3 regions of the Clostridiisalibacter paucivorans DSM 22131 genome follow, and region 1 is predicted to be linked to each of the others. Evidence: riboswitches for the same ligand, from Rfam matches in the RefSeq annotation. Region 1 holds a riboswitch; each other region holds the start of a gene.
What was found. A riboswitch is a leader RNA that binds a small molecule or an ion and turns the genes downstream of it on or off. The one in region 1 is predicted to bind cobalamin.
Positions count from the first base shown of each region.

Region 2: it holds a riboswitch for cobalamin, as region 1 does, so the genes downstream of both, Q326_RS0102825 (ribonucleoside triphosphate reductase) here and cobT (nicotinate-nucleotide--dimethylbenzimidazole phosphoribosyltransferase) in region 1, are expected to answer to the same signal.
Region 3: it holds a riboswitch for cobalamin, as region 1 does, so the genes downstream of both, Q326_RS0100760 (class I SAM-dependent methyltransferase) here and cobT (nicotinate-nucleotide--dimethylbenzimidazole phosphoribosyltransferase) in region 1, are expected to answer to the same signal.

Region 1 covers NZ_JHVL01000018.1:24,273-29,690, reverse strand. Annotated here, with positions in the region: gene proB (glutamate 5-kinase) at 1-318, shown strand, start outside; gene Q326_RS0107405 (glutamate-5-semialdehyde dehydrogenase) at 334-1,587, shown strand; cobalamin riboswitch at 1,597-1,785, shown strand; gene cobT (nicotinate-nucleotide--dimethylbenzimidazole phosphoribosyltransferase) at 1,885-2,931, shown strand; gene Q326_RS16970 (esterase/lipase family protein) at 2,958-4,253, opposite strand; gene Q326_RS0107390 (methylated-DNA--[protein]-cysteine S-methyltransferase) at 4,454-4,984, opposite strand; gene Q326_RS0107385 (DUF2225 domain-containing protein) at 4,984-5,418, opposite strand, start outside.
Region 2 covers NZ_JHVL01000004.1:70,040-75,457, reverse strand. Annotated here, with positions in the region: gene Q326_RS0102840 (TRAP transporter substrate-binding protein) at 1-208, shown strand, start outside; gene Q326_RS0102835 (TRAP transporter small permease) at 267-761, shown strand; gene Q326_RS0102830 (TRAP transporter large permease) at 761-2,020, shown strand; cobalamin riboswitch at 2,095-2,284, shown strand; gene Q326_RS0102825 (ribonucleoside triphosphate reductase) at 2,395-4,482, shown strand; gene Q326_RS0102820 (anaerobic ribonucleoside-triphosphate reductase activating protein) at 4,499-5,185, shown strand; gene Q326_RS0102815 (RNA/DNA-binding domain-containing protein) at 5,410-5,418, shown strand, end outside.
Region 3 covers NZ_JHVL01000001.1:161,805-167,222, forward strand. Annotated here, with positions in the region: gene Q326_RS0100745 (ABC transporter permease) at 1-595, opposite strand, end outside; gene Q326_RS0100750 (ABC transporter permease) at 596-1,567, opposite strand; gene Q326_RS0100755 (ABC transporter substrate-binding protein) at 1,578-3,140, opposite strand; gene Q326_RS0100760 (class I SAM-dependent methyltransferase) at 3,142-3,942, opposite strand; cobalamin riboswitch at 4,068-4,258, opposite strand; gene Q326_RS0100765 (peroxiredoxin) at 4,356-5,021, opposite strand; gene Q326_RS0100770 (sodium ion-translocating decarboxylase subunit beta) at 5,298-5,418, opposite strand, start outside.

The DNA.
Region 1 (5,418 bases):
TTGATTGGAGCTGATTTACTAATAATTTTATCTGATATAGATGGTCTATATGACTGCAATCCTAAAGAGTATGATGAGGCTTGCCTTATTCACTATGTAGATAGAATAACTCCTCAATTAGAGGCTATGGCTGGTAATCCTGGTAGTATTTTGGGTACAGGTGGTATGGTTACCAAAATCAATGCAGCAAAAATAGCTACATCTGCTGGTGCTTCTATGATAATTGCCAACGGTTCCATTTATAATGTGATCAATTCTATATTAGAAGGCGAAGAAATAGGAACTTTATTTGACGCAGATTGTAAGATTTTAAAATAAAGAAGGAGGGTTTCTGTGGACATTAAAAATTATGTATTAGAAAAGGCTAAGAAAGCTAAAAAGGCATCAAGAATACTTGCCACTATGGATACCAATACAAAAAATAAGGCCCTTTTAAAGATGTCCGATGCACTTATTAGAAAAATGGATTTCATTTTAGAAGCAAATAGCAAAGACATAGAGGCTGGTAGACATAAAGGATTATCTAAATCTCTAATTGACAGATTGCTTCTTACAGAAGATAGAATTAAAGACATATCTGATGGATTACGAAAGATTGCCGACCTTAAAGATCCCATAGGAGAAGTAATATCTATGTGGAAAAGACCTAATAACCTTAAAATAGGACAAGTCAAAGTACCTTTAGGGGTTATTGGTATGATTTATGAAGCTAGACCAAATGTCACTGTGGATGCTGCTGCCTTATGTCTTAAGTCAGGAAATGTTGTTATTTTACGTGGTGGGTCAGAAGCAATCAATTCCAATATAGCCCTATCTAATATTATAATTGATGCTGCTATTTCTTCAGGCCTTCCCGAGGGATGTATTCAATTATTAGAAATCCCTGACAGAGAAGCAGTTAATGAAATGATGAAATTAAACAAATATATTGATATTCTTATACCTAGAGGTGGCGCTGGACTTATACAAAATGTGGTAAATAATTCAACAGTTCCAGTTATACAAACTGGTGTTGGTAACTGTCATATATATATAGATAATTATGCAGATCTAGATATGGCAGAAAAAATAGTTATAAATGCTAAAACTCAACGCCCTGCTGTTTGTAATACTATGGAAACTCTTTTGGTTCATAAGGATGTGGCAAAGGATTTTTTACCTAAAATATATCACTCTCTAACTAACTTAGATGTAGAGATACGGGGATGTGAAAAAACTAAAATTATAATTCCTGATGTTATTGATGCCAATGAAAAAGATTGGAATACAGAATACTTAGATCTCATACTAGCTGTTAAAGTGGTAGATTCTATAGATCAAGCTATAGATCATATATATCAATATGGTACTGGTCATTCAGAAGCTATAATAACTGATAACTACACTAATTCTCAAAAATTCTTATTAGAAATAGATGCCGCTGCTGTCTATGTAAATGCATCTACTCGTTTTACAGATGGAAGTAGATATGGATTTGGTGCTGAAATAGGCATAAGCACTCAAAAACTTCACACCAGAGGACCAATGGGATTAGATCAATTAACTACTATCAAATATATAGGATATGGTGAAGGACAAACTACTTAATTTAAGTGAAATTAAATTTTAACTATAGGTGCCTATGATATTATAGGTGAAAAGGGAATGGAGTGAAAGTCTCCAGCGGTCCCACCGCTGTAATGGTGAGTTCTGTTATGTTAAAACCACTGTCTTATTCATAAGATGGGAAGGTATAAGAGAATTATGACCCAGAGCCAGAAGACCTGCCTTTAGTTATTTGTTTTTAACGAATGATGGAAAAGTTCGTGGTGTTTTTGTTATACAAAAACACCACGAACTTTTTTTATTATAAACATATCTTATAAAAAATGAGGAGGTCAAAATATGGAACTTTTAAATCAAACTATCAATAATATTAAAGATTTAGACTCAAAAATGATGAAAAAATCAAGAGAAAGGGTAGATAATTTAATAAAACCTATAGGAAGTCTAGGTAAACTAGAAGATATCCTTATACAGCTTTGTGGTATTACAGGTAAATTATATCCAAAAGTAGATAATAAAGCTGTAATAGTTATGGCTGCAGATCATGGTGTTTTTGAAGAGTCTGTAGCATCTACTCCCCAAGAAGTGACTTATATACAGACATTAAACTTTGCTAGAGGAGTGACAGGCGTATGTGCTTTAGCTAAACAAAACAATACTAAGGTAATCCCTGTAGATATTGGTGTTATAAGAGATATAGATTCCTCTAAAGTTATCAATAAAAAAATAAGGTATGGTACTGCCAATATGACAAAAGGACCTGCAATGACTAGAGACGAGGCCATAAAAGCAATAGAAGTAGGGATAGAAATTGCTCAACAAGAAATAGATAATGGAATAAATTTATTAGCTACTGGAGAAATGGGGATAGCCAATACCACTGCTAGCACAGCTGTTTTATCTGTATTGGCTAGCTTAGATCCCAAGACAATTGTAGGAGTTGGTGCCAATCTCCCTGTAGAGTCTCTGCCAACCAAAATCAATGCCATAAAAAAAGCTATTGATAAAAATAATCCTGATCCATTAGATCCCATAGATGTTCTCCATAAAGTAGGTGGACTAGATATTGCAGGTATGACCGGTGTAATGTTAGCAGGTGCCGCAAATAGAGTTCCTATAGTCATAGATGGTACTATAGCTACAGTCTCTGCTATAATAGCTTCTAAAATAGCTCCTAAATCATTAAAATACTTTTTCCCATCTCATGCATCTGCAGATAAAAGTGGATATGCCGCCTCTACAATATTGGGCCTAGAACCTATGCTCCATATGAATATGAGACTAGGAGAAGGTTCTGGTGCAGTTTTAGCATTTAATATTATAGAGTCATCTACTTTCATGAATAAAGAAATGATAACATTTGAAGAAGCAGGAATATCATTATAATAAAAACTATGGCATAAATATTATAATTAGTGGTACAATACTGTTTTATAAGAATTGATTGAAGTTTTTTCCAATATCTTTTTTACACCTTCAAACTCTTTTTTGTAAACAACTATTGTACCTTTTTCATTTTCTATATAATCAATAAATATATCAACAAATTCCATATTACCTTCTTCTATCATTATCCAATAATCATTTTCGCTTAATTTTTTAAATAATATCTTCTCACTTTCTATATCTCCTTTTCCATTACATATATTCATATTTATATTATTTAATTTTATATTTATGTTTTTTGCATTCTTTATTATTATGCTATATAAAGGAGATATTCTATTTTTCATATTAGTCATAATAGCGTAAGGTGAAATTGGTCTATTCAATATATCTCTAATAATAGGCAAACTGTCATATAATATATCTGTATGATCACTCTCCAAGAAATGTTTTCTTCCACACATATTACATGCACTTTCTATGGTCACAGTTCCATCTCCAAAAATAGTATTTATATTATTATATGGCTGGCCATCCCACCATTTCTCCTCGGTGTTACTTTTACTCACTTGTATATATTTATTAGTTTTTTTGTCTGTACCACATATTAGATCTGTTAAAACTCCATAGCTATGGCTTAAATCTTTATATCTATTTAATATATTTAAAAATGTATTTTTACATTTCATACTATTTATAGGCACAAATGTACTAGCCCCTTTAAATATTAAATAATCTCCATATTCTTCTGATGGTAAAAGCTCTTTTACAGATGGAAATTCACTGTGCAATATACACATATCATCCTTTTTTTTCGATGCTTTTAAATACCAAACAAATCCTTTCCACAACATATTTAAAAATGGATTATCACCCACTGTACTTTCAGGTAACTGTCCTCCTTCCCAAAAATAATATGCATTAGCAGACCCTGCATTGGGAGTCGCTATCATTATAATTTTATCTATATCATACATATATAATTCACTTTGTATATATGCCCTAGCCAATAAGCCTCCCATACTATGACATAACAAGTCTACATTTTCTACTCCTGTTCTTTCCTTGGCTTTTTCTATTATGGGCAGTAAATATTGCTTTGCAGAATACCTATTTTCTTTTCTCCAATCATAAAAACATATATATAAATCCTTTTCCTCTTCATACCCCATATTTATAAGCCCTTCTATAAAGGGCCTATAAATATATTCTGCAATCCCAAAATCAAATTTCCCATATCCAGGTATAATATCTTCTCCCAATGACCCTAATATACCTGGTATAAAAATTAATGGTTTATTTACATATTTATAATAACCCATCAAATCACATCCTAATAAAAAATATAAAGTATATATTATCTATATGCAAAACATAAACTTTTAGAGACTTATAAAAAAAGTTAGTATCTATTAGTTAGTGGTTAGCAGTTAATGAAAAAATCCTATAGATTTTATCATTGAACTACTTACTACTAACTATTATCTACTAACTCTTTAATAATAGTTAAAAGAAAAGACTTCTATCCATCTATATAAGCTATCCCATTTCTACTATATTTTATTTTATGGCCTTCTAATTCCAAAAGTTCAATCTTGTATTCCAGTCCCCCACTATATCCTACAAGTTTTCCATCCTTTCCTATAACTCTATGACAAGGTATTACTATAGGTATGGGGTTCTTGCCATTTGCCATCCCTACTGCCCTCATAGCTTTAGAATTACCTATTTTTTCAGCAATATATCCATAACTTCTAACTTCTCCATAAGGTATATTTAAAAGTTCACTCCAAACATTTTTTTGAAACTTTGTTCCTTGCATGAATATAGGATATGTAAATTTTATCTTTTCACCTTTTAAATAACGGTCCAGTTGATCTGTAAAATATATGTCTTCTTTCTTTTTTTCTACTTTATTAAAATTATCATTGAGCCAAACCAATAGCTTGTCTTCATTTTTCTTATTTAATTCCAAAGCTACCAATTCATCTCCATTATATGCAATAAGCATATCACCTAATACAGTTTTAACGTCCCAATATTTTATATTCATCAGATTGCTCCTTTTAGCTCCCCTTTAGTTATCTGCCATTGCTCCCTTGCCATTTTTTCCAATCTGGGGTTATTTCTTATTCTCCTATCAGATACTATATTGCCAAACCATTTAATAGATTCATTCTTTTCTCCCAACCGTCTCAGTATTTCACCTATTAGATATCCTACCGTTAATTCGTCCATTCCACCATAAGACAAGTCTTCATTAGAGTATGCATCTTCATATAAATCTAGAGTGTATTTTAAAAATCTATTCTCATTCTTTTCTTCATGCTTCAATCTATATAACCATGCTATCCTTAATGTTATACCTCCAATCTCATATTTTTTATAATTCAATAGTTCCCCACAATATAACGCAAGTTTATACCCTTCAATCGCCGCACCTAATGTCCTTTCATTACAATAATTTTTGCCTTTCCAACGTGCAAA
Region 2 (5,418 bases), on a different contig from region 1:
TGAATCAGCACAAGAAGCTGCCGAATATGAAAGAAAAATTAATAAGGAAAATGAAGAAACTCAGATAAAAGAATTAAAGGAAAAAGGTATGAAGGTAGTTCATCCTGATATCGATGCATTTAAAGAGGCTGTTAAGCCAGTCTATCAACAGTATGGAGAAAAATATGGACAATATATAGAAAGAATTCAATCAGAATTAAATCAATAAATGGAGAGCCCTGACTTGGATGATCAGGGCTCTAATTAAAAGTGAGGAGAGTGTGTTTATGGATTTATTATTGTTTTTTAAAAGATTAAGCAATGGGATGGATAGATTGGTAAATAAGATAGTATTTTTAATTATAATAGGTATGATAATATCCATATCTCTTCAAATAATTTTCAGGGTATTTTTTGATGCATTGACATGGACTGAAGAATTGGCCAGGTATCTCCTTGTATGGGCTACATTTTTAGGAACTACATTGGCATACAAGAGAGGTATGCATATATCTGTTACCTTTTTAGTTAATAGTTTTCCTAAAAACATCAGAAAAATTATTGTTGTATGTAGTATATTGTTTTCTATTATATTTTTTATAGTGTCAGTATTATTCGGATTTAGATACATGAACATGCAAGCGCATCAAGTCTCAGCAGCTTTAAGAGTTTCTATGAGATGGGTATATTTAGTTATACCAATAGGATTTATAATAATGATCATACATGGTATTACTGCTATATTAGAAGAAGTATTTGGGTTAGAGGAGGTGGCTAGATAATGGCTATTATATTATTTTTATCTTTTTTTGTATTAATTTTATTGGGTATCCCAGTTGCAATTGCTATAGCATTATCTTCTATGGTAGTATTGATAGACCAAGGTATGCCTTTGGTAATAATTACTCAGAGGATGTTTGCTGGAACTGATAGCTTTCCATTAATTGCTGTACCTTTTTTTATATTGGCAGGTGATTTATTGGCAAAAGGTAAAGTTTCTGAAAAATTAGTAGAATTTTCAGATGCAATATTTGGTTTTTTAAAAGGTGGACTTTCTATAGTGGCAGTATTAGCAGGTATGTTTTTTGCTGCTATATCAGGTTCAGGAGCTGCTACTACTGCTGCAGTAGGTACAACATTAGTTCCCGAATTAAAGAAAAAGGGTTATGATGAGGCTTCTTCAGCGGCTTTAATAGCAGCTAGTGGAACTATTGGAGTAGTGATACCACCTTCTGTGCCTATGATATTATATGCAGTAATATCCGATCAATCAGTAGCTAAATTGTTTTTAAATGGGTTTATACCTGGAGTTATGATGGGAATAATGCTAATAGGAATTGCTATAGTGCAAGCATATAAAAGAAATTATCCTAAAGGAGCTAAGTTTTCACCGAGAAATATATTTAGAACTTTCAAAGATGCTATATGGGGAATTATGACACCTGTGATAATTTTAGGAGGTATTTTTTCAGGATTCTTCACCCCATCGGAGGCAGCGGTTATTGCAGTGAACTACGCGTTAATAGTATCTTTATTTATATATAAAGATATGAAATTGAAGGATTTATATGGAATTATTTGTAAATCAGCTATGACTATGGCTGTGATAATGTTTATAATAGCTACTTCATCTATATTGAGTTGGATATTGGCTAATTGGAATATTCCTACTATTATAGCTAATGGCGTATTATCATTGTCTACCAATAGATATATTATAATGCTACTAATAACTATGATAATATTAATAACTGGAGTATTTATGGAGACAGCATCAGCCCTTATAATATTAACACCTGTATTTTTGCCATTAATAAATCAGCTAGATATAAGTTTAGTACACTTTGGATTAGTTATGGTTGTTGGATTAGCAATAGGCATGATAACTCCACCAGTAGCAATTAATCTTTATGTAGCTTCATCAATAACAAATCTTTCACTAGAAGAAATAACAAAGGCAATCATACCTTATCTTATAGGATTAGTAGTGGTTTTACTACTATTGCTTTATATTCCTATGCTTGTTCCAGGGTTAATGTAAATAACACTATTTTTATAATATTGTTATTTAAGTATGTTGTTATTGTAGATTTTTTTTGCTATAATTATAGAAAAAGATAACAAGCTTTTTTAGGTTTTGATTTACAATAGTAAAAATTAAAAGGGAAAGAGGTGAAAAACCTCTACAGCCCCCGCTACTGTAATTGCTGACGAAACTTTTATATACCACTATGTATTATCATGGGAAGGTTAAAGTGTAGGATGATGCTTAAGTCAGGAGACCTGCCTAAAAAAGAGATAAGATTCTTCGGAGGGAAGGCTAATTTAATATGGGATTGTTATGGCCATTTTAATGGTACATTCCGGCGGAACTCTGCCGGTTTTTTTTATTTTATATAATTTGGAGGAGATTTTATGGCTAAAAAAGTACAAAAAAGGGATGGTAGTATAGTAGATTTTGATCCATTGAAAATAGAAAATGCTATTTTTAAAGCAGCTAAATCTGTTGGAGGTAGTGATAGAAAAAAGGCTAGAGATTTGGCTAATATGGTAGTACAAATATCTGAAGAAGCCTTTGGAGCTGGAGTACCTACTGTTGAAGATATTCAAGATATAGTAGAAAAGGTACTTATAGAAGAGGGACATGCGAGGACAGCTAAAGCATATATACTCTATAGGAATAGACATGAAGAAATCAGAGAAGTTGAAAATCTTTTGATGGATGGAGAAAGGATGGTAGATGATTATGTCTCTTTAGATGATTGGAGAATAAAAGAAAATGCCAATATGGGTTTTAGTTTACAGGGACTTAATAATCATATAGTTGAAGCTGTGACAAAAAAGTATTGGTTGCAAAAGATATATACAAAAAAACTTAGGGATGCCCATACAAATGGAGATCTACATATACATGATTTAGGCCTATTGGCTCCATATTGTTGTGGATGGGATTTAGAAGGACTTTTAATAAATGGGTTTAAAGGAGCTAATGGAAAGATAGAATCAAAACCAGCTAAACACTTTAGGTCATTGTTGGGACAAATAGTGAATTGGTTATATACACTTCAAGGAGAGGCGGCTGGAGCACAGGCCATAAGTTCTTTGGATACATATGTAGCTCCATTTATTAGATATGATGGGCTTTCATATAATGAGGTTAAGGATGCGGTTCAAGGATTTATATTTAATCTTAATATACCTACTAGAGTAGGATTTCAAACACCTTTTACAAATATAACATTAGATATTGCTCCCCATCCAATGCTTAAAAATGTACCTGTAATTATAGGTGGAAAAAGAAAAGAGGAAACATATGGGGAATTTCAAGAAGAGATGGATATGTTCAATAGGGCATACTGTGAAGTTATGATAGAGGGAGATGGTGCTGGAAGATGCTTTAGTTTTCCAATACCCACTATAAATATAACTAGAGATTTTCCTTGGGATTCTGAAATATCAAATATAATAATGGAGATGACTAGAAAATATGGGACACCATATTTTGCTAATTTTATAAATAGTGATCTTTCGCCTGAAGATGTTAGAAGCATGTGTTGTAGACTTAGATTAGATAATAGAGAATTGAGAAAAAGAGGTGGTGGCTTATTTGGAGCAAATCCTCTTACAGGGTCTATAAATGTGGTGACATTAAATATGGCTAGAATAGGGTATTTATCTAATACTAAAGAAGAATTTAAAAGAAAAGTAAAGATGCTTATGGAAAAGGCAAAGACTATATGCGAATCCAAAAGAAAAGTATTAGAAAGGTATATGGAAGTTGGGTTGTATCCATATTCTAAATACTATCTTCAAGGGATAAAGGATGCCCATGGTGAGTACTTTAAAAATCATTTTAGTACCATAGGATTAAATGGAATGAATGAAGCTTGCTTAAATTTTTTAAGCAAAGATATAACTAGTGAAGAAGGACAAGAATTTGCTATAGATATAATGGAATTTATGAATAGAGTAATACAAATATTTCAAGAAGAGACTGGTAGTCTTTGGAATTTAGAGGCATCACCTGCTGAAGGTGCTGCATATAGATTTGCTAGGATGGATAAAAGAATGTATCCGAATATAGTCACGCAAGGAGATGATGAGCCATATTATACTAATTCTACCCAATTACCAGTGGACCATACTAAAGATGTTTTTGAGGCATTAGAATTACAAGAGAGATTACAAACATTATATACAGGGGGAACAGTATTCCATGGATTTATTGGAGAAGAGATACACAGTATTGAGGCTACTAAAAATTTGATAAAAAAAGCTTTTGAAAATAGTAGGATTCCATATTTTACAGTTACTCCTACTTATAGTATTTGTAGTGAACATGGATATATAAAAGGAGAGCATTTTACATGTCCTAAATGTGGAAATGAAACTGAAGTGTGGACTAGAGTTGTAGGATTTCACAGGCCTGTACAGTCTTGGAATAAAGGAAAGAGAGAAGAATATAAAGATAGATTAGAATTTGAAATAAGTAAAGCTTTGTAATAGGGAGTTGAGATATTTGATATTTAAAGGGATGCAGAAGTCATCATTTATAGATTATCCAGATAAGATTTCTACGGTAGTATTTACAGCAGGATGTAATTTTAGGTGTTCATATTGTCATAATTCCCATTTAGTATACAATACTGGTGAAGAAATATCAGAAAAGTTTATAATATCGTATCTAGAAAAAAGAAACAAATATATAAATGCTCTATGTATTTCTGGAGGAGAACCTACACTACATCAAGGGCTTTATAGTTTTATAAAAAAGATTAAAGAAAAGGGCTTTTTAGTAAAATTAGATACCAATGGTACCAACTATGAACTATTAAATACACTTTTAGATGAAGAGCTTTTAGATTATATAGCGATGGATATAAAGGCACCGTTAGATAAATATAAAGATGTAGTTAATGTAGATTTAGATATAAAACCCATATATAAAAGCATTGATATAATAAAAAATAGTGATATAGATTATGAATTTAGGACTACTGTTTGTAATGAATTATTGACTCAGCAGGATTTAATAGATATAGGTAAGATGTTAAGTGGTTCTAAGAGATATGCCATACAAAATTTTAGAGATGGGGATTCTGTTATAATAGGAAAGGGAGTTTTAACTCCATTTAAAGATAATATAATAAACGAAGTTAAAAGAAGTATGGGAGAATATTGTGATGAAATTATAATTAGAAAGTGATAAAAAAAGGCCTTGACTTTGTTCGAGGTCTTTTTTATATAATTTCTTTAATAAATAGAGGGTATAATATAGGTAAATGAAATGTAATAATTATAAAGGGCATATAAAAGAAATAAAAGGTGTATAATTATATAAAATGTTTTCATAAAGCCAGATAAAGAAACTAGTATTAGCTATGTTAGTAGGATTTGATAAAAAACATATGGATATGAGGGGGATTTAATTTGGATTTA
Region 3 (5,418 bases), on a different contig from region 1:
CTGTTACTAGTAAAATAGGCAATACCCCTGGCACAAAATGTTTCACCAGAAGATGTGTAAAGCTAGCACCATAGCTTTGGGCTGCCACAATATAATTTTCACTTTTCATAGCCATTATTTTAGATCTAACTATCCTGGCAGGAGTTGTCCATGAAAATAATGCCAACACTATTATAATATTTTTAGTACTTGGTCCGAAAAAGGCACCTAATAATATCATCATCGGCAAATCGGGTAATACTAACATTATGTCAGTCATTCTCATAATAACCCTATCTACAGTACCTCCAAAATATCCCGATATCATTCCTAATATTCCCCCTCCAAACCCTGCTATCATAGAAGCAGAAACCCCTATCAATACACTGAGTTTAGCACCAAAGCATATCTGTGACAATAAATCGATTCCCAAATCATCTGTACCTAACCAATGCTCCTCATTAGGGTGCTCTAAAGACTGCCCCGAAGGTAAATTATATGGATATGGATACATATATTGGGAAAATAGTCCTATAAGTATGATTATCACTATAAACAACATAGATACCTTCCCAATACTAGTAAATTTATTAAACCATAAAAACACATCTCTCATCTAATTCACCCTCGGATCAATTTTTTTATATATTATATCTGCTAAAAGATTCATAATTAATACAGTAAAAGTTACAAATAAAAATATGCCTTGGATTAAAGTATAGTCCCTGACCATAACTGCTTCCCTCATGAGTCGCCCCAATCCTGGGTAGTTAAATACATTTTCTACTAATATAGCTCCTCCAAAAACTCCTCCCAGACTTAAAAATATCCTAGTTATAACAGGTAACATAGCATTTTTAAGTGCATGTTTAAATATAATAGTTCTATCCCTTAGACCTTTAGCCTGGGCAGTCTTCATATAGTTTTTAGTAAGAACTGATATCATACTATTTCTTGACAATAAGTAAAATCCTCCTACCCGCGATAAGGACAATGCCATAACAGGGAGTAAACCATGATGTATAACATCTAATATCCTTTCTACAATATTGTCATACTGTGCAAAAACTGTCATACCTCCTGACAATGGAAAAAGTCCAGTTTTAGCTGCTAATATAAACAGCAGTAACACAGCTATTAGAAATGCTGGAATTTCGGAAAATATTATCATGACGGAATATATGGTTTTATCAATCCAACCCTTTCTATTCCATGCAGAAAAGGCACCTATAACAGTACCAATAGAACTACTTGCTATTATGGATATAATCACTATTCCCAATGTCCATATGGCCCTCTTAAGTATTATAGATAACACTAAGTCATTATAATAAATGCTATATCCAATATTGCCTCTAAACATATTTACTATATAGTTTTTATATTGTTCTCTCAATGGTTTGTCTAATCTATAATAAGACTTATACATATCTATCTGTTCCTGTGTATATGTATAGTTTACGCTCCCTTCCTCAGACGAGAGAAAGGTAAAGGGGTCCCCAGGCATTAACCTGGGGATGAAAAAGTTTAATGTTATTATAACTAAGAATGTAATTGCATACTCTACAATCTTTTTTGAAATCTTCATTATTTCCAACTCATTCCATTTCTAAATAAGATATTTTATTATGGGTTACTTCATGGTGGTTAAATACATGCTTCCAATTATCATATTTTGCTGGCCTAAATACAGTATATGTTGCAGTATTGTACAGTGGTATTTGAGGAACTTCCTCTGCTATGACCTCTTGAAGTTGATAAATTATATCTCTTCTATCATCTGAATTGAGTTCCAATAATTGTGACTTGCATAATTCATTTATCTTATCATTATTATATCCTGGGATTCCTCCAATAAATGTAGATTTTGTATCATCTTTTCCATAGGCATATTGCTCCCTTAATATATCTGCATCATTTCCCCAACCCCCATGGCCAATAAGTACCATTTCATAATCTCCATTTTTTACTGCAGCATCTCTAGATTTTTTATCTATACTCTTTATCTCTAAATCAATGCCCACTTTTTCAAGACTTAATTTGATTAGTTCTCCAATTCTAACTTCCTTATTATCATTACCAGTTAATAATGTGAATTTGTATTCTTTATTTTCTAATAGCTGTTTAGACTTATCTAAATCAAACCCATATTGCTTAATATTTTTATTATACCAGATATGATCTACTGGCAAATAACCTGCACTGGCAGGCTTAGCAGCTCCCCTTGCAACCTTTTCTATGAGTTCACCTTTATCTATACCGTAGGCCATAGCCTGTCTTAAATTTTTGTTTTTAAGTTCGGATCTCTTTTCCATATTAAACATAATTCTATATCCCCAAAATGCAGGGTCATTTATAACTTTATATTGGGAATCATTTTTATATTTATTTAATATATCAGGTGTAACTTCTGTTATATCTATATCTCTCTTTTCAAAGGCCAATATAGTATCACTCACAGGCACAAATTGAATTATATCTGCCTTCTGTTTAGGTCCCCAATAATCATTAAATGCTTCAAATTTATATGCACCTTGCTCCTTGCTATATTCTTTAAGTATATACGGTCCACATCCTATAACTGCCTCAGGACCATTGAATTTTTTAGGGTCTTCTACATCTTTCCATATATGTTTAGGTATAATCCTTGCTGCTCCAAATCTATTCAACAAAGTTGCATTGGGTTCATTTACATTTATGCTAATATTGTGTTCATCTATTACATTTATCTCGTTTATAAAATTGTCCTTACTTATATTTAATTCATCTGAGACTGGTGGATATTCAGCGTAGTATTCAAAGGAAAACTTTACATCCTCTGCTGTCATAGGCTGACCATCCTGCCATTTAACTCCTTCTCTCAATTTAAAGGTGTATGTTTTTCCATCTTCACTTACTTTCCAGTCTTCAGCAAGCCAAGGTATAAAGCCTTCTTCTCCTCGCTCTAATAAACTGTCAAATATAAGTCTCATCTTATATGCACCAGGACCCCTAGAATAATGGGCATAAGGACTAGGATATCCCCAATCTCCCCCTTCAAGATTCAATACTACTTCTTCATTATTATTCCCATCTACATTGGTTACTTCTCCATTGCCACATCCCGAGAGAATCATCATAAATGCCATTGTCAAAATCATTAGTTTATATATTTTCTTCATTTTACACCCTCCATATCATCCAACCTATTTTGGCTTTAGTATTTTCTACTATAATACCATCTTTGGATATACTATTTAAATAATTTTTTATGTCATATACTATCTGAGGTTCTTCTTTAATATGTACAGTATACACATTTATCGCATCTTCTAATCTCCTCTTATTTTCCCATTGCACATCCCTATAATATATCTCAGGGTATATACCCAATTGCCATAATATATTAAATGCACAGTACATCTTAATTCCCCAATTATTAATATATTTGCCTTTAGAGGATAATCTATTTATAGTATCCCTTACCTCGTCCTCTCTAGTCACAAAACCACTTAAAAAACAATATCCTTTACTAGCTTCATTCATCTTTACTAAAGTATCCTTACTATCTATTGCTGGAGACATAGATGCAAATACAAGGTCAAATCTATTATTCCATGCCCTTTGATTTAAATCTATATGCTGCCACGGTACTGCATCAAAGGAAATATTCCTTATATTTAATTTTTCTGCATTCTCTCTAGCATACTTAATCATATTGGGAGATATATCTATACCTGTTACATATTTTGACTTTTTCGAAAATTCTACGCTATATTTACCAGGCCCACAACCTATATCTAATATCTCTGATGATTTATTGACTATATTTTTAGATAACAAGAACTCTATTACCTCATCCATTCTAGCATTTTTATCCTTGCCATTAAATTCCTTTGCCCTTAAATCCCATACATCTTTAGTAGCTGATAAATTCATATTTGAAGATTCTCGCCACATATCATCAAAAGTTTTTATATCCACTTTACCCACTCCTTTTTAGATAAGAATAAAACTAAAAGACACCTCAATAAAACAGTTAAGAGGTGTCTCACATTTCAAAAATCATTAAAACGTAATAAAACATACCCCCCTATCTTCCGTAGAGTTCCTGGCACATGATATAGGCAGGTCTTCTGACTTAAGAATCATAGTTTTTCCATACCTTCCCGAAGATCAGTGGTAATAACTTGGAAAAACTCCTCTAATACAGCGGCGGGACCGTGCAGGCATCTCACCTGTCTTCCCTTTTCATAGATATCTTAAAAATAATATCTAAACCTATACCCATTTATTAACTTATCGTTAAATTAATAATATATTATGGGCATATGTATGTCAAGAGCAATTAGAAAAGGGATATTTCACTATGAAATATCCCTTAGTTTTTATATCACTTATTTTAAATCCTTATAGCAGAACCACCAGTCTAAACACTCTATCTCTCCAGACTCTGCCTTTTTAAGTCTTTCCTCTACTAATTCTTCAGTACCAGCAGGAGGTATTATTACCTTTTCCCCTATCAATGGGTTATTTGGCCAATTTTCAGGTACTGCTACTCCATTATTATCCGATGTCTGTAATGCCTTTACTGCTCTTAAAACTTCGTCTACACTTCTTCCTATCTCTTGTGGATAATACATCATAAGCCTTAAAATTCCTTTATCGTCTACTATAAATACTGCCCTTACAGTATTAGTTCCCTTGCTCTCATGTAACATACCTAATTTATTAGAAACTCTACCCAATTCATCTGCTATAACAGGGAATGGTACCTTTACATCTGTTTTTTCATTAATCCATTGTACCCATTTTATATGAGAAAATACTTGGTCTACAGATAATCCTATAAGCTCTGTATTTAATTTCTTGAATTCATCTGCTTTCTTAGCAAAGCTTACAAATTCAGTAGTACAAACTGGAGTAAAGTCCCCTGGATGACTAAATAATACAAACCATTTCCCTTTATAATCTTCTGGTAATTTCTTTACTCCATGGGTAGTATTGACCTCCATTTCTGGAAATGCATCTCCTAATAATGGTAATTTGTTTTGTTTTTCCACAAAAATCTCCTCCTTATATTTTATAAATAATATATTTTAATCTAATTCATATTAGACATATGTAATTTGTAATTATTCTTAATTTGTAATGATTACATTTTTAATTATAGTTCAATTATTTTCCTTTGTCAAGTGTTATTGATAATATTTATCAAAATTATTTTTTAAAAAAAATAGTTAGTAGTAAGTAGTTTAATGATGAAATCCATAGGATTTCTACCATCAACTACTAACCACTAACTATTACCTACTGACTCATTATATACTTTCTTAAATTCAAAACCTATGTCTCATATATCTATACAAAAATACTATAGCTATAGATATTAAGACTAATATTACAATAAAATTCGTATTATTACTAGTTGTTAAAAATATAGCTGTGGGACCATCAGCT